Regions from separate parts of the Shewanella sp. GutCb genome, predicted to be linked through region 1. Evidence: predicted binding sites of a transcription regulator. Region 1 holds the regulator's gene; each other region holds the start of a gene.

Region 1 (6,125 bases):
GTTGGCAAATAACGACAACATGGTGTTAAGCCAGCGACTGGCTATCACTTCTGACAATGCCCCAACCAATATGCCCATATTGCCGCCTTGAGCGATAATATCAATAAACTGACTGCGTGGAATATTACCCATGGTCGCCACTAACCAGCAGCTATAAATAACGAGTGCGATGAAGGTACCAATGAAGATGGCTTTAATAATCGTCTTTGGTTGATTACCGTAATACTTTACCAGGCTAGGCACGTTACCGTGGTAGCCAAAGCTTGCTAAGCCAAAGGGCAAAGCCGCAAGTAAATATGGCGCATAACTGGTTTCGCCATCAGGCACAAACAACTTAGTGGTATCCACATCGATCAGCAGATTACCTACGGCAATAAAGAACGTAATAATCATACCACCCAGCATAATAGTGGTAATTCTATCGACCGCTTTAGTGCTGATAATAACGATTGACGCTAATACGGCGGCAAAAATTAGTCCGGCAATACTTTGCGGTAAGTTAATCCCAAGCCCTGCAAGGCTATGGTTAACAATCGAGCTGCCGCCACTAATGTAAGCATAGGTCAAAATATACAGTACAAAGGCAATTGAGAGCCCGTTGATGATACGCCAGAACTGACCCAATGTTGTTTTCGTTAATGTGTCAAAACTCGCACCCGGTTTAAAGTGCAAATTAGTCTCGAGCAACATCAGCCCCGACACCAACATGCAAAACCATATGCCAACCAGCATCAGCATTGAATAGCCAAACCACATCCCAGCGCCCACAACAGGCAACGAGAACATGCCCGCTCCAACAGTGGTGCCGGCGATGATCATTGCGCCGCCTAACACCGATTTTCCAGCAGACTTATTCTTGGCCGCGTTCATATGATTGGCCATTAGCTATTTTGCTCCGCATTAACACTATCGACTATTGTTTGCCTTACCAATGAACGCAGCAGTAAATTGGCTCTGTCTTTAATCCGTTTGATATCACTGCACCCTTCGCTATCCGTTAGATGACCTAACTCTTTTAATTTAACGCTGAGCGTGGCGTATAGCTTCTTGTCGTAAAACTCTGGCGCCGTAATACCGTGAAGCGCTCCCAGCCTTTGTGCAAGACGGTGGCTGTCGCGTTCAAGCTCCGAGCGTTCCATGTTCGGTTTTACTGCCAACAAATTAAACAAAATGGCGTAACGTTGCATGGTTTCGTCTATCGTGCCAGACAACAGCAGCAACTTATTCACCTTATTATCAGCAACAGTGAAATGACCATTTTCAGCCACTAAGCCTTGCGCGACAAAAATATCTAGAATGCGGTGTGTATAGGCTGCCGGATCCTCAATGCCCATAAACAGTTCCGCTTTCAGCAACGGATAAAAATCACTGACAAAGCTAAGCACATCATCACGAGTACACTGCTCTTTACGCAGCAAGCAAGCGGCAATTAGCGAGGGGACAACCATTAAATGAATAATGTTGTTACGATAATAAGTCATTGTAATTGCAATGCTATCATCGATGGAAATGATATCCCCAAGCGAATCACTTTCAATTTTAATCTTTTTCAGTTCCAGACCATGAGATACAAGGTCTTTACCGCTGCCTTCTGGTACCGATGTGTATTCGGTATAAGGCAACTCTTTTAATAACGTGAGATAAAGGTCCAACTGCTTTTCTAGCTGGCTACGCTCTAACGCATTTTGCTCAGATGCTAGCAAAACTAAGCTGGTTAACGTCACTGCACTTACCGCAGCAGCATCGTTAATGTTAGTCATCACCTCTCTGGCCAACTTGTTCACCGCTGGTGTAAACCATGGTTGCTTTTGTTCTGGGTCTTGGACGATATCTTCACGCCACGTTGGCACTTCATCGTTCAAGAAATTGTGTAAGGTAATTGGCTTACCAAAATTCACATAGCCTTGGCCGAAATTACCTAACTTTCGAATCGCACCAAACACTTGCCAAACCGACTCTTTCTTCTTCTTTTTACCACTTAATTCTTTGTGATAAGTCGCCACTTCCATTACATGGTCATAACCAAGATAAACCGGCACTAAAGTGACAGGACGTTCAACACCGCGCAGTACACTGTTAAGCGTCATGGCGATCATGCCTGTTTTAGGGGCCAATAAACGACCTGTGCGTGAGCGGCCACCTTCGGTAAAGTACTCAACCGGATAACCCTTAGTAAAGAGTTGATCGAGGTATTCACGGAATACCGCGGTATAGAGCTTATTACCGCGAAAACTTCGGCGAATAAAGAATGCGCCACCACGGCGGAACATAGGTCCTGCTGGCCAGAAGTTAAGATTAATGCCGGCAGCAATATGCGGCGGCACCATGCCTTGATAATAGAGGATGTAAGACAGCAACAAATAATCCATGTGGCTGCGATGACACGGTACATAGACGATTTCATGACCATCATGGTGCAACTGACGAACCTGCTCCGCACCCTTAATATTGATACCTTTATAAAGCTTATTCCACAACCAAGTAAGAAAACGCTCGGTAATACGCACTAAGCTATCGGAGTAATCCGCCGCGACTTCATCTAGATACTCCATCGCTTTTGCACGCGCTTCTGATTCGGAGATTTTTTTATTTGTCGCTTCTTCTTTAATGGCTCGGGTAATTGATTCTGACTTTAGCAAAGCATGGAACAGAGCTTGGCGCTTAGGCAGCTGAGGCCCAGTCATTACTTTACGTTGACGCTGAAAATGCACTCGCGCGACACGGGCTAGTTTTTGTGCGATGCGCTTATCAGTACCATGTTCGTCTGCCATATAACGCAGAGAAACAGCATTAGAAAACTGCACAAAGTTGTGTCGACCGAGAAACAAGATCATCAAGCACTTGCGTAACCAAGTCGGATTTTGACGCTCCAACACAGCAGCGCGCATGGTGTCGTCTTCTTTGCCTGGGGTTCGTCCCCAATAAAGACTCACAGGAACTAGCTGAATATCTAATTCTTCATTTTGCTTATGCACACTCAATAGGCGCTTAAAGCAATGCAAATACTGTTCGGCACTTTCTCTTTCGCCAAATAGAGGCTTGCTACCTTCAAGGCAGACAACGCGCGGCGCAGTCACCCCGTTAACCTCTAAGTCATTATATGGGCTAGGTAAACCGAATTTACCGGTTATCTCACTAAGAGCTGCTATGTCACTAACAGATTCTGTTTTCATGACATAAACGAGTGGCTTGCTTGGATCGAGATTGAGGTCTTCAAAAGGATCATGAGGCACTACAATAGTGTGCACGAGCTTTTTTTGGATCCAGCGTAATGATTTAAACCAAAGAGAGTCTTTTTTCGACATGATTCGCTTGCAGTATAGTCGCTTCTAATAACCCCGTAGAATACCAGAATTTCGGAGTGTTTGCGCAATTGCTTTATAATGGCACTCGGAAACATTTGCGTATTTATAGAACAATGACTTAAGCCATCATAAGTCTATGTATATCCTGCCTATCAGGATTAAATCTCGTTCATCCCTCCTTAATCTCTCAGCCCCACCCTAGTGCTAATAAATTCAACTTTAACATAAATTTGGTTAATACTTGCGCGAACAGAAATACTGTATATACTGACAGTTACTGTATGGAAAGACAGGCTTAATAATGAGACCACTTACACCACGTCAAGCTGAAATTTTAGAGCTAATTAAACGCAATATTACAGACACAGGTATGCCACCCACCCGTGCTGAAATAGCCAAACGTTTAGGCTTTAAATCTGCCAATGCAGCCGAAGAGCACTTAAAAGCTTTAGCGAAGAAAGGCTGTATTGAGATCATGCCAGGTACCTCTCGAGGAATTAAGTTAATTCAAGATGATACCGAAGATGCCGACCTTGGTTTACCGCTTATTGGTCAAGTGGCCGCAGGTGAACCTATTCTGGCTCAAGAACATGTAGAGCAACATTATAAAATTGATCCTACCATGTTCCGCCCGTCAGCCGACTTTCTGCTTAAAGTACGCGGTGACAGCATGAAAAACATCGGCATACTTGAAGGCGATTTGCTTGCAGTGCATAAGATCCAACATGCAAGCAACGGTCAAGTTGTGGTGGCACGAGTAGAAGATGAAGTCACGGTTAAACGCTTTGAAAAGAAAGGCAATAAAGTTTATTTACATGCTGAGAATGAAGATTATTCACCGATAGAAGTTGATCTGGCAAACCAAAGCTTAAGTATTGAAGGTTTAGCCGTTGGCGTGATCCGTAATGGAGATTGGCAATGAACAAATTATTAGGTGTAAGCCCGCGTCACCCTGGCCTTTGGCAAGATATACCTGCTCAAGCTATGTCTAAAAAGGTAAATACAGATATCGAAACTATGGTATCTCACACTCAGGGGCGCACTGAATTAAAACAGATTAGTGGCCAACTTGCTCAACTGAGCCAACAAGGTCGCTGGATTGTATTAATTAGCCCACCTAATATCGGTTACAAACAGATGCTCGCTTCTGCTGGCGTCCGCATGGATAGAATCCTACTGGTACACGCAAAAGATGAATTCGAAACACTTTGGGCTATGGAAAAAGCGCTCACGAGTGGCACATCAAGCGCGGTAATAACCTGGACGAATGAAGTCGATGCACGAGACAGTAGACGACTGCAGTTAGTCGCAAAGAGTGCTCAAGCGGTGGGTATCATTATTGAAAATGCGAATGCTCACTTACCTGACAGCACAATAAATACACAGGACGAGCGGTTTAAACAAGGTTCACTGTTCGCAGCAGTCCATTAAGCAATTCTTTCTATTACAAATCTAGTCTCTAAAGCAAAGCTCCCTTAACGGGAGCTTTTTTATTACTGCTGCTAAGCAAATGAATCAAAAAGTGATCTTGATCAATATTTCAACACCAAGTAGGGTAGGTACTGATAACAACGATATATTGTTATATCCGAGCGATTTAGTCGTCGGTCTTTATGTATGGACTGTAGATCCTTAAAGAGTATATGAAGACTGAGATCGGCCTGATATATTTCAGCCGTAGGTGCCAGTGTGGTTACACTAACCAGTATTAAAATACTGAAATTATATAAAGTCTAATCGATAGTCGAAACATAACGACACGATGGATAAACCACTCGCGCACTTTGAAGTCATCGTTGCTTTTTTGGGAACTGAAGAGTTTACATAGAGCAGAGACTTACTGTGTGACTCTTCTTTGTCTTGTTGACAGAGGAGAAGTCTAGTGAAGCAATTGTTGTACTGTGTGTTGGCGCTAATATTTTCGCCTACACTGTTTGCATCAGAAATGCCGTTTAATATGACAGAAGGCGTGACGGAGATCAGTGGTAAGGTTTATAACCTCCATATGATTATCCTTTATATCTGCTGTGCTATTGGCATTGTTGTTTTTGGCGCAATGATTTATGCCATGATCAACCATCGCAAATCAAAAGGCGCAGTCGCCGCCAACTTTCATGAAAGTACTAAAGTCGAGATTTTATGGACTGTAGTGCCTTTTATTATTCTTATAATCATGGCTATTCCCGCAACCAAAACCTTGATTGCAATGGAAGACCCCAGTAATGCTGACCTCACCATTAAAATAACAGGTTCGCAGTGGAAGTGGCATTACAGCTATTTCGATAAAGACGTTGAGTTTTATAGCTTAATGTCGACTCCTAGAGCACAAATAGAGGGCACCGAAGCTAAAGGTGAACACTATTTGCTTGAAGTAGACAAACATCTCGTATTACCCATTAATCGTAAAGTACGCTTTTTGATGACATCTGATGACGTTATCCACTCATGGTGGGTCCCGGCTTTTGCTGTCAAAAAAGATGCTAACCCCGGTTTTATCAATGAAGCTTGGACACGAATTGATAAGCCCGGTATTTATCGTGGTCAATGCGCTGAATTGTGCGGTAAAGACCACGGATTTATGCCGATTGTTGTCGAAGCGCTTTCAGAAGCAGACTTCGATAAGTGGTTACTTGCCCAGCAGCAACAAGCTAATAATGCTGAAGCTGAAGCAGAGGCCGCACTTTCGCAAACCTTAACCATGGACGAACTCATGGCTCAAGGTGAGCAAATCTATCTCGCTCAATGTGCTGCATGTCATCAACCCAATGGTGCAGGTCTGCCTGGCGTATTCCCTTCTCTTATTGGCAGCCCAATTACCAC
Region 2 (6,125 bases), on a different contig from region 1:
ACCTGCAATTGTGGGTGAGCCAGATTGCCCGTCAACCCTGATTGACTATGCACAAAGCATTTCGGCCGACCTGTACCGCGTTGGTCATGAGTTTAGTTATCAGTGTGATGAATCAGATTGGCACTATAGCGGTCAACTTTTCGAATTGAGTTCCTTGCCATTGCCAACGTTACCGCAACCCAATGCAGCAACTGCCATTGCGGTACTAGAGCATTTATGTCCTGAAATCGATAAAGCTTATATTGCTGATGCTGTCGGCAAGACTCAGCTTGCTGGGCGTTTAGAGCATGTCTGTGATAAGCCATCAGTGATGGTTGATGTGGCACACAATCCTCATGCCGCAAAGTATTTACGTTCTCGATTAAAAAAAATCAATAAGCAGCGCTTATTTGCTATTTGTGGCATGTTAAAGGATAAAGATGCTTTAGCTGTATTGGCTGAGTTGTCATTAGACATCACGCATTGGTATCTTATTGATTTAAATGTTGCACGTGGCTCAACGGCGTTGGCGTTAAAAGCGTTGTTACCCGCCGATAGCCAAGCGAGTTGCTTTGCGAATATAAGCGCGGCCTGGGATGCTGTTAAACAAGATGCTAAAGCCGACGATATGGTTATTGTGTTCGGTTCATTTTACACCGTGGCCGGTTTTAAAGAGTTACTAAAGGGAGAGAGTTTTGTCTAGTCATTTTCAAAATCGTCTAGTAGGTGTGATTGTCATTGTCGCGTTAGGAGTCATTTTTTTACCCGATATTCTTGACGGTAAAAAACAGCGTCAAGAAGAACAGTTTGCCGAGATCCCGTTACGACCTAAGGTCGAAGACGCAGCGTTACCGCAGCAAACCATTGGAACGTTAGAGCTCAATAATGAAGTGTCAGCGACTTCAAATGGTGATGACAGCTGGCAAATTGAGCCAGCACAAAAACAAGATCAAATAGCGGTTGCCGTTGAGCCTAAAACGGAGACAAAAAAAGCCGTTGTCAAAGCGGAAAGCTCCGTTGCCACAGCGAGTAAAAAAGTGGCGGCGTCTAACGCCAGTGCGTGGACAATTCAGCTGGGTAGTTTTAACAATGCCGCTAATGTACAGGCTTTAGTTAAACGCTTACGTAGCAAGGGCTTGACCGCTTATACCTTGCCGACGAAACCCATTGATGGCCAGCTAACCAAAGTGTTTGTTGGACCGAATATTTCAAAAGAAAAATTAGTCGTAATGCAGGCTGATATTGAAAAGCTGACGAAGTTGAAAGGCCGCATCGTGGCGTACAACCCCGTCGAAAAATAACAAGGTGTGATTGTCCTTATCCGAGAAATAGTTATTTCGTGCCTAAAGCGTGTGAAATAACTCTGTCTCTGTTAGAATCGCGCCGTCTTAACCCCTATGCCGGATATACTCTTCAATGGTTTGGATTGATTACGCCATAATAATCGTTATTGGACTGTCTACGTTGATCAGTTTAGTACGAGGCTTTGTAATAGAGGCGATGTCTCTCGTCGTGTGGTTTTCCGCATTTTTCATCGCCAGTCAGTTTTACCTCAAACTCGCCACTTATCTTACTCAGATACAAGATGAACTCGTTCGTAATGGCGTCGCAGTCGCTATTCTATTTGTCTCAACACTCATTCTGGGTGCATTAGTTAACTATTTAATTGGCCAATTGGTCTCAAAGACCGGTTTGTCTGGCACTGATAGAGTGCTTGGCTTGTGTTTTGGTGCGCTTCGAGGCGCACTCATCGTAAGCGCAATACTATTTTTCTTGGATGCTTTTACCGGAGCGCCCAATGCAGATTGGTGGCAGAGTTCAACGCTTGTGCCCGAATTTGGAGTTGTGATCCAGTGGTTCTTTGACTACCTGGAAAATACCTCAAGCTTTGTACCTAAAATATAAAATGCACTAAAGCATTATTTGGCCTTTAGCTAAGTTAAAGCTTAACTAAAGCAAAAATATTTAAATAATAGAACATCTTACAATGAGGAAGCTTACCCATGTGTGGTATTGTCGGAATAGTTGGTCAGTCATCGGTTAATCAAACCATTTATGATGCATTGACCGTGCTTCAGCATCGTGGACAGGATGCTGCTGGCATTGTGACCGTAGACGGCTACGCGTTTAGATTGCGTAAAGCCAATGGTTTGGTCAAAGACGTATTTGAGCCAAAGCATATGCAACGCTTGCAGGGAAATGCAGGTATCGGTCATGTGCGTTACCCTACGGCAGGGAGCTCTAGTGCATCTGAAGCTCAGCCATTTTATGTTAACTCACCTTTTGGTATTTCATTAGCGCATAACGGTAACTTAACCAATACGGTTGAGCTGCATGAGCGTCTTCTCAAGCAACGTCGCCATGTTAATACGACTTCTGATTCAGAAGTGTTATTAAACTTGATTGCCGATGAGTTGCAACATACTACAACGCAACATCTCACTTCTGATGAAGTGTTCAATGCGATCACTAAAGTACATGAGCTTACACGTGGTGCTTATGCTGTCGTCGCTATGGTCATCGGCCAAGGTTTAATGGCATTTAGAGACCCATTTGGCATTCGACCATTAGTGATTGGTAAGCATGAAACTGAAACCGGTACTGAGTACATGGTTGCTTCTGAAAGCGTTGCGCTGGATGCGGTTGGTTTCGAGTTTATGCGCGATGTAGCACCTGGTGAAGCGGTTTACATTACCCTAGAAGGTGAGTTGTTTACCCGTCAATGTGCGCATACTCCAAGCTATGCACCGTGTATTTTCGAATTTGTCTATTTCGCGCGTCCTGACTCCACTATTGATAATGTTTCTGTGTATAGCAGCCGTGTTAACATGGGGACTATGCTGGGCGAGAAGATCAAGAAAGAGTGGGAAGATCATGATATTGATGTGGTTATACCCATCCCGGAAACATCTTGTGATATTGCACTAGAAATCGCACGTAATATGGACCTTCCATATCGTCAAGGCTTCGTAAAGAACCGTTATATCGGTCGTACCTTTATTATGCCAGGGCAACAAGAGCGTAAGAAGTCGGTTCGTCGTAAATTAAATGCGATTAAAGCCGAATTCAAAGATAAGAACGTATTGCTGGTTGATGACTCTATTGTTCGTGGTACAACCTCTGAGCAGATCATTCAGATGGCACGCGATGCTGGCGCTAAGAAAGTATACTTTGCTTCTGCGGCACCAGAAATTCGTTTCCCTAACGTTTACGGAATCGATATGCCGACCACTAACGAGCTTATTGCTCACGGTCGTGATGTTGAAGAGATCACTAAGCTAATTGGCGCAGACGGCATGATTTTCCAGTCGTTGCCTGATCTGATCGCAGCGGTGCGCCAAGAAAACCCCGCCATTAAGCGTTTTGAAACATCGGTATTCGACGGCAAATATGTCACCAATGACGTTAACCAAGAATACTTAGATTATATTACCCAGCTTCGTAACGATGATGCCAAAGCTAATCGCAGCAAAGATGTTGGTACTAACTTAGAGATGCATAACGTTTGCCATCCATAAGTTAATCTAGATCTTTGACAAAAAAGCCGAGCAATAGCTCGGCTTTTTTATGCCGTAAATAGAACTTATACCAATTGCATTAAAAGTTTGACCATTCGCGGGAATTCAAAGCCCTGTAGGCAAGATGGGGGATTGAAGCTAATCGTAATTCTCGGCTCTAGCATCCTCGGTAATTGCTCCATGCATGACTCTCGATAATTGCAGCTGCATTATTCTACCTCCGTCCATCCGTGGACTGGTACCTCCTGCACTTGACCGCCATATAGGATGGGAATGTCTTATTTTGTATGGAACAAAATAGACCATTTAGTCGTAAAGGGCTTTGCCATTTGCTTTAAACGTCGGCGCTCTGAATGGGTCAAATACTTAGTGCATTGGTATTAAAAGCTAAACAGCTGAGTTACCCAAACAGCCATCCAGCTGATAAACAACAAAGAATAGGTATTTCTGCTGAACCCATGTGCCATTTTCAAGCCAATCAGGGTGCTGATGCTGGTAAGAAAAATGACCAAACTACTCAACACTAATGGTTCGACACTCGGGCTTTGCGCTAATAGCGGGGCGCATAAGATGACCCAAGCAGTCACGAGTAGAAAGTGATAGAGCAGTAACCTGTCGAGTCTTGTTGCTGGGTTGCTTAGCGTCGTCAACATTATCGTTCCTCCGAAGTAGAGTAAAGATTAAAGCTCAAATGAGAATCGTTCGCAATAAACTTTACAATCTTTGAGCAGTTAGCTGGCTTTTTATTGCACCTATGCTCCCCTCAGGTTACAGTTACTGTTAATTTATACAGTGATAGTAAATGTACACCGATGATCTTATATATTGCAGAAAAACCCAGTCTTGGTAGAGCCATCGCCGACGTGTTACCTAAACCGTTAAAAAAAGGCGAGGGCTTTATACGTGCTGCGAACGGTGACTGTGTTTCCTGGTGCGTTGGACATTTATTAGAGCAAGCAGAGCCAGATGCGTATTCGCCAGAATATAAGTCTTGGAAGTTTGAACATCTTCCGATAGTGCCAGATGTGTGGAAGATGAAGCCAAAATATAAGATGCGTGGTCAAATAGCCGTGCTGAGAGGGCTGGTTAAAGAGGCGACTCAACTGGTGAATGCCGGCGATCCTGATAGAGAAGGCCAGCTGTTGGTCGACGAGATCATTGCTCACTTAGGCGTTAAAGGCGCTAAGTTACAGCAAGCCAAACGGCTGCTCATCAGCGACTTAAATCCCCAAGCCGTGACTCGTGCCTTAGGGCAATTACGCTCAAATCGTGAGTTTATCCCATTGTCGACTTCAGCCTTAGCGCGCTCTCGCGCTGACTGGCTTTATGGGATGAACATGACTCGGGCTTACACCATCCAAGGTCGTAAAGTCGGTTATCAAGGCGTGCTCTCCGTTGGACGAGTACAAACCCCGTTATTGGGGTTAGTGGTCAGGCGTGATGAAGAGATTAACGATTTTGTATCAAAACCATTCTATGAGGTTGTGGCGCATCTAACCACAGACGCTCAACAAGCATTTACCGCCAAATGGCAACCCAGTGAGGCGTGTGAGCCTTATATGGACGAAGATGGGCGAGTGCTATCCAAAGGCCTCGCGCAGAACGTGGTCGGGCGTATAACCGGCAAAAATGGCACGGTTGAAAAAGTCACGGCGCAAGATAAAAAATTAAATGCACCGTTGCCTTACAATCTATCCTCATTACAAATTGATGCCGCTAAACGCTTCGGCATGAGCGCTAAAACGGTACTAGATACCTGTCAGTCGTTATATGAACGTCATAAACTGATCACCTATCCTCGTTCAGACAGCCGTTATTTGCCTGCAGAGCAACACGCGATGGCGCCTAGCGTCATCGCGACGGTTAATAAAGGTGCAGCAGAGCTGACGCAAGGCATTGATGCACCCAATGCTAAACTTAAGTCAAAAGCGTGGAATGATAAAAAGGTCGATGCCCACCATGCGATAATTCCCACAGAGAAAGTCGCCAACTTAGCTAGCCTCAGTCCAGCTGAAAAGCAGATTTATTTGCAAGTTGCGCGGCAATATTTAATGCAGTTTTATCCTGCGTATCTCTATAAAGAAACAGTGGTAGAGATTGTCATCGCCGGTGGATTATTTAAGACCAAAGCCAAACAAGAAAATGCGATAGGTTGGAAGCAGTTGCTGAAACAAGCTCAGTCTAATGCTAACAATGGCGCTAACTCTGTTGAGAAAGGTGATGACGAGGAGTTAGCCACCATACCGCCATTAACCCAGGGGCAATCGTTACTGTGCCAACGTGGAGAGTTATTGGAAAAGCAAACTCAACCCCCAAAGCACTTTACTGATGCGACGTTACTTGGTGCGATGACGGGGATAAACCGCTATGTTACCGACCCTGAAATTCGTAAGATCCTTAAAGACACCGATGGCCTGGGTACTGAAGCGACCCGTGCTGGCATAATTGAACTTCTATTTAAGCGCAGTTTTTTAGTGAGACAAGGTAAAACCATTATTGCGACGGATGTGGGCAAAGGTCTGATCAATAGTTTGCCGCTCAGTGCAACGACGCCAGATATGACGGCATTGTGGGAAAATACCTTAGATTCTATGAGCCGTAAGGAAACCCAGTATCAAGCCTTTATGC
Region 3 (6,125 bases), on a different contig from region 1:
TACGCGACGAACCATTCTCGACTTCTGTAGCACCCTGTGTATTGATCACTCGAGCATCAATCCAACCACCAATTTCTACTGCGTTTTTATCATCTTTATAAACTTCGATTGCTGATACTGAGGGTACAAAAATTACTGCGGCTAATGCCGATGCTACTAAAGTCTTTTTCATCTAATGCCTAACCTTTAATTATGTTCAATCTGCTTCATTCAATATATTTCCATTCCGTTGTTTTCTTTCTATCCTATTTGCAGACGAGGTTAGCAAAAGATTAGCAATCACTCAAAGACGAACATCACAAAAATAGCCATATTTTGCACCAATTTAACTCGCAAGCCTATAACAGCCGAGGGATCGAACCAATTGTTAACATAAAGATAGCAAGGCGTTAATATGGCCCTGCTTAAATTAACGTCATTTGATTTGATGTAACTTTACTGAAACTTTTATTCATTATTGAAAGTATGGGCTCAGCAATAGGCCCTAATTGGCGGTCGATGTAGTAATCAATATCAATGGGGGATTTTTGATGAGATAGCGGTTCGGCGCCAGACGTTGTCATTACGTACTCGATCCTTGCCCCTTTTTTGGTGACACTTTGATCACCGGTTGCTTCAAAGAGTATTCTTGCCGCTTTTAAATGAGGAGATGACTTTGCAGTATAATCTTCAAGGTTGCGACGTAAATTTTTAACGAAGACCAATTCTTCCGTCAAAGCACCACTGTTTAACTGATCGATAGTGAGCTTGATATACGCTTCGATATCTTGCTGGTTAAATAACCGCTCATAGAGTTCATACTGTACTCTTCTCGCCAGCGGCGACCAATCACTGCGTACTTGTTCCATTCCTTTGAACACTAATGTTGTTTTTCCAAGCCCATCCTTCTTTGTGCCGACGTAACGTTTTTTTGAACCTTCGGCAGAACCGCGGAGCGTTGGCATAAAAAACTGTTCAAAGTGAGTCTCAAACTCTAGCTCTAAGAAACTATCAATACCGAATTTATCAGTGAGCCGCTGTAGCCATAGTTGATTTATTTTTGAAGCAAGTTCCTTACCAGTGGCCTGCACTTTACTTTCATCAAAATCATTACCTAACCAGACAAAGGTTGAATCGGTGTCGCCATAAATAACTTCAAAGCCCTCCTCCTCTATCCAGCTGCGTGTTTGCTTCATTATTTCATGGCCACGCATAGTAATTGAGCTCGCGAGCTTAGCGTCATGAAAAACACAACCTCGAGAGCCAAGCACACCATATAGCGAATTCATGATAATTTTTATCGCTTGAGAAAGCGGTGCATTGTGGTTAATTTTAGCCAACTCTCGTTGTTCAGAAAGGTGCTTAATTAAGCGAGGTAAAATGGGCTCCTTCCGACTAAACCTTGCCCCTAAATAGCCCTCTACGGTGTCAGACTCTTGTTGATGTAATGATTCAACTAACCCTTTAGGATCAATTAGAAACGTTCGAATGATGGATGGGTAAAGACTCTTAAAATCTAACACCAAAATATGTCGATACAAGCCAGGAACGGAGTCCATCACATAGCCACCGGGGCTCTCAATGCCATCGCTGGCGGGTGCACTCGGAGCGATGTAACCACTTCGGTGCAAGTGCGGTAAATACAAATTCATAAATGCAGCAACCGATGCTCCCACACGTCCAAGCTCAAGCCCCGTCAACTTTGCCCGCTCTATCGCAAATTCAAACAGCTGTGTTTTTTCAAATATATCCCAGACTAGACGACTATCAGTGAGGTTGTAATGTGCCAACGCGGGCTTGTCGTTGGCAAACAGATCATTAATTTCATCCATTCTGTTACCCACATTGTCGATAGCTTTGCCTTCATCCAACAATGCTCTCGACACAAACTCAAGTGAATAACGATCAAACTGATAAAATGCCGCTTTCAACCAATCAACACCATCGAGTACCACTCTTCCTGGTAATCGCAGTGTCTCTGGCCTATATTTATCATCAACTTTCCAGCTCAAATTTTGGTTGCTGCGCCCAATAGTAAGCGGAATACCATGGTGTTTCGCGCGCCGATATAATAGGGCTAAATCAAAAGTCACCACCGCCCAACCAATGATAATGTCGGGGTCGTAATCTGCAAACCAAGCAATCAACTGGTGAATGAGTGCAGGTTCGTTTGCAACCCACTGAATATAATCAACCTCAACCGGTTGTGGCGCGCCAACCATAATGACTTTTTCAAACACCACACCCGTTTCTGTCTGACCGTATAAACCAACAGAATAGAGTTCCCCACTAAAACTGCATTCAAAATCGAATGAAATGGCTTTAAGCGATTGTACAGCCTCTGCTCGTCTGGCTTTATGAGCGATAAAACGTGGCTGGGCTCCCTGTACAGCAGGTTCGAAATGACCACTAAATTCAGCATCAAGAGCAATAAAGCGTTCGATTAAAAATCGATGTTCAGCTTTAATATCACTTTCAAAGAGTTCAATACCTTGGTCTTTCGCAATCCGTATTAGGTTGCGCTGATGTCTCAGATCTCGGGTATACAGCGCAGTGACGTCTTCATGCTGGAAACTTTTAAGCGTTAGCCGCTTACGACGAATGTGCTTTAACTCTTGATGTTGATTAATAATATTTTCATCAATCGTACGAATAAAACACACATGTTCTTGCTGTGGAAGCTCAACGGTCACCGGCCCAGATTGTGTGGCAATAAAGTACTGTAGGCACAGTCCATCTTGCCGATGTATTGCATGGCGGGTTAGCACTCGCCCCTTTATTGTCTGAAGCACATTGGTTGTTGAGGTCATGGCTGTTTACTCAAATAAATTCACGAATAATCACTTAACACTTCTTAGGCTATGTAATCACTGTTATTATGTACAGCATTATTTACTGGACCAGTGCATTCATGTTATCCGCAGACGTTAAAACTCAGATCCGTACTATATATAAAGGTATTGCTTTAGCTCTGCCCAATTTTCGCTCTCGCCGGGAGCAAAATTATATTGTTGCGGAAATATCAAAAACCCTTGCGGGGGAATATGACAAGCAGCGACGCATCATCGTGGTCGAAGCTGGTACTGGTATCGGTAAATCACTGGCCTATATTTTGGGGACAATTCCTTTAGCGTTAGCAAATAAAAAAAAGGTCTGTATCGCGACTGCAACCGTCGCATTGCAAGAGCAATTACTGCATAAAGATTTACCCTTTTTTCTGCAACACTCCGATCTAGACTTTACCTTTGGCTTAGTCAAAGGACGACAACGCTATGTGTGTTTATCTAAGTTAGAGATGCTTGTTGGTCCTGATGACAGTAATCAAATGGCGATGTGGCAATCAAAGCCAGATCAAAGCCAGGTTGATATGTTAGAGGGACTGCTAAAGGACTATAAAGAGTCTCGCTGGAATGGTGAGCGCGATACATTAACTCAACCTCTGCCGGATCACTTATGGCAACAGATTGCCTGTGATAAGCATAGCTGTCATAAGCAATTGGCAAGTCATCGAAATTGCCCTTTTCATAAAGCCCGAGAAGATCTCGATACCTGGGATGTATTAATCGCCAACCATAGTCTGCTATTTGCCGACTTGGAATTGGGCGGTGGAGTCATTCTGCCCGATCCTGCAGATCTTTATTATGTCATCGATGAAGCACACCACCTGCCCATTGTTGCTCGTGACTTTAGTAGCGCTCAATCCACCATCCGTGGCGCGACCGATTGGCTTGAAAAACTCACCAAAACAACCTCAAAGCTTCAAAACCAGATTAAGAGCAATTATATCATTGCGCCTGCACAGGCAATGCTCGACCATGTTGGCGATATTAGCGGATTACTCAATCAAGTTACTCACTTTTGTGATGCTCAAGCTAACCAATTTGATAATCCAGAAAACCGCTTTCGTTTCGAACACGGTAAATTACCACCAGCACTGCTTATTCTTGCCGAAAACCTCGCTACAGCTTCCAATGTGGCATTGAAACAGTTCAACAAAATGTTGGCCTTGCTCAATGAAGCGATAAAAGATGGTGATATTCCCAAGCACCAATCTGAAGCGCTACTGTCAGAAACAGGCTTTATGCTGCAGCGCATTGAAAACTTGCAAAAGCTGTGGAAAATGATGGCTAAGCAAGATAGCCCTAAAGGTGCGCCAATGGCACGCTGGATTGAACAACTCACAGGTAAGCAGGCTGATTACTTATTCAGTGTCTCACCGATCGAAGTCGGCTTTATGTTAGAGAATTTACTCTGGGAAAAGGCGGCTGGTGTGGTGCTTTGTAGTGCAACACTCAGAGCGCTCAATAACTTTAATCACTTTACTCATCAAGTGGGCTTATCCATAAACGATGGCAGTCGCTATCTTGCGCTCGACTCACCGTTTGATTTTGAGCAAAATGCGACGTTATTCTTACCCCATATGGATACAGAGCCAACACATGACAACTATACCGATGAGCTCGCTAAGCAAATCATCGCACTCGTTGAAGATGAAATGGCCAGTTTGGTGTTATTTGCCTCTTATTGGCAAATGGAAAAAGTCGTAGACCTTGTTGAAAGTAAAATAAAAACAGGATTACTGGTCCAAGGCGTGTTGCCAAGACAAGAGATCCTAAAGCAACATAAACAACGCTGCGATGATGGCAAACCCAGTATTATTTTTGGTACAGGCAGTTTTTCAGAAGGCCTCGACTTACCAGGTGATTATTTAACTAACCTCATCATTACTAAGTTACCTTTTGCAGTGCCAACGTCACCGGTTGAGCAAGCTCATTCAGAATATATTAAAATAAAGGGTGGAAACCCCTTTTTACAACTGACAATCCCAGATGCTTCGCGCAAATTGGTACAGAGTTGTGGTAGATTACTTCGAAAAGAACAGGATTATGGCCGGATTTCCATCTTAGATAGACGCTTAGTCACCAAGCGCTATGGAAAATCATTATTAGATGCCCTACCGCCTTTTCGACGCGTTATTGAATAGGACAACGATTGGATTTATTACTAGAGCCAAGTAGCTGGGCTTTGTTAGCATTGATAGGCTTAATTGCAGGCTTTATCGACGCTGTAGCTGGCGGCGGTGGACTGCTTTCTATCCCTGCATTATTAGCCATGGGGATCCCTCCCCACATGGCACTTGCCACCAATAAATTGGCAGCCTGTTTTGGCTCATCTATGGCGGCATTTACTTATTATAAGCAAAGATTATTCTCCCCTAGCTTGTGGTATCACACTTTTATCGCCACTTTCATCGGCGCAGTTATCGGCACATTTGTGGTTTCGATTATCGATAACCAGTGGCTGGAAAAATGGCTACCGTTAATTATTATCACCATCGCTATTTATACTCTATTCCAGCCTAATGCCATGGGCTGTAAAAACTGTGAAATACCGGTAAAACCTAAGCGTAAAAGAATGCAATGGTTGCAAGGCTTACCTCTTGGGTTTTACGACGGCTTTGCAGGGCCAGGCATTGGTGCATTCTGGACAGTCACCAGTACAGGTATGCATAAGTTGCCTTTGCTTTATAGCTTAGGGCTTGCTCGTGCAATGACCTTTACCAGCAATTTAACATCGCTCATTATATTTTTGGTCATGGGTCAAGTTCATTTGACCATAGGGCTCGCTATGGGGATTTGTATGATGATTGGTTCTTATATTGGCGCACATTCAGCCATTAAGTTTGGACTGCCGTTCATTCGCCCTATTTTCGTTACCATGATTCTATTAATCGCAGCACAATTGGCCTGGAGTGCATGGGCATGACAACCAGCGAACTCATCAATCGACTTAAATACCAGCTAAAGCAGCTAGAACAAGAGGTATTGCAACACGATGCCCACTTGCCCGCTGGACAACGAAAAATGATGCAAGACGTTGAGCGTTTTAATAATGAATTATTTGTGCAAGAAGGCGCTCAACTTAAACCTTGTATCGATCAGCTTTCAAAAAATATAGCTCAGCTACAACAACTCATCAATGCTAAACGCTCTCCTTACACCATTATATCTAGCTGTGAAAAAATACAAGACCGCTTTAGTGCCGTTCGCCGAGCACTTGCTACAACCGGTATTAATATTAAGTCGTTAGAACAGCAAAAACGCACTCGACGCGCGCATGCAATAAAGCGTGGAGTTCGAGCTCAC

Evidence for each region. Region 1 encodes LexA, which represses DNA repair genes until DNA is damaged. Its sites were predicted from a motif close to TACTGTATNNNNATACAGTA; they were not measured.
Region 2: the regulator LexA is predicted to act here: its motif matches at 4,273-4,292, upstream of CXF86_RS06410 (DNA topoisomerase III).
Region 3: the regulator LexA is predicted to act here: its motif matches at 2,848-2,867, upstream of dinG (ATP-dependent DNA helicase DinG).

Annotation. Positions count from the first base shown of each region.
Region 1 covers NZ_PJBL01000105.1:85,052-91,176, forward strand. Annotated here, with positions in the region: gene mtr (tryptophan permease) at 1-882, opposite strand, end outside; gene plsB (glycerol-3-phosphate 1-O-acyltransferase PlsB) at 882-3,305, opposite strand; gene lexA (transcriptional repressor LexA) at 3,607-4,227, shown strand; gene CXF86_RS20510 (cell division inhibitor SulA) at 4,224-4,736, shown strand; gene coxB (cytochrome c oxidase subunit II) at 5,188-6,125, shown strand, end outside.
Region 2 covers NZ_PJBL01000009.1:28,439-34,563, forward strand. Annotated here, with positions in the region: gene folC (bifunctional tetrahydrofolate synthase/dihydrofolate synthase) at 1-682, shown strand, start outside; gene CXF86_RS06390 (SPOR domain-containing protein) at 675-1,280, shown strand; gene CXF86_RS06395 (CvpA family protein) at 1,396-1,884, shown strand; gene purF (amidophosphoribosyltransferase) at 1,983-3,497, shown strand; gene CXF86_RS06405 (hypothetical protein) at 3,878-4,150, opposite strand; gene CXF86_RS06410 (DNA topoisomerase III) at 4,310-6,125, shown strand, end outside.
Region 3 covers NZ_PJBL01000028.1:74,826-80,950, forward strand. Annotated here, with positions in the region: gene CXF86_RS17430 (porin) at 1-172, opposite strand, end outside; gene CXF86_RS17435 (DNA polymerase II) at 405-2,789, opposite strand; gene dinG (ATP-dependent DNA helicase DinG) at 2,891-4,963, shown strand; gene CXF86_RS17445 (sulfite exporter TauE/SafE family protein) at 4,972-5,745, shown strand; gene CXF86_RS17450 (primosomal replication protein) at 5,742-6,125, shown strand, end outside.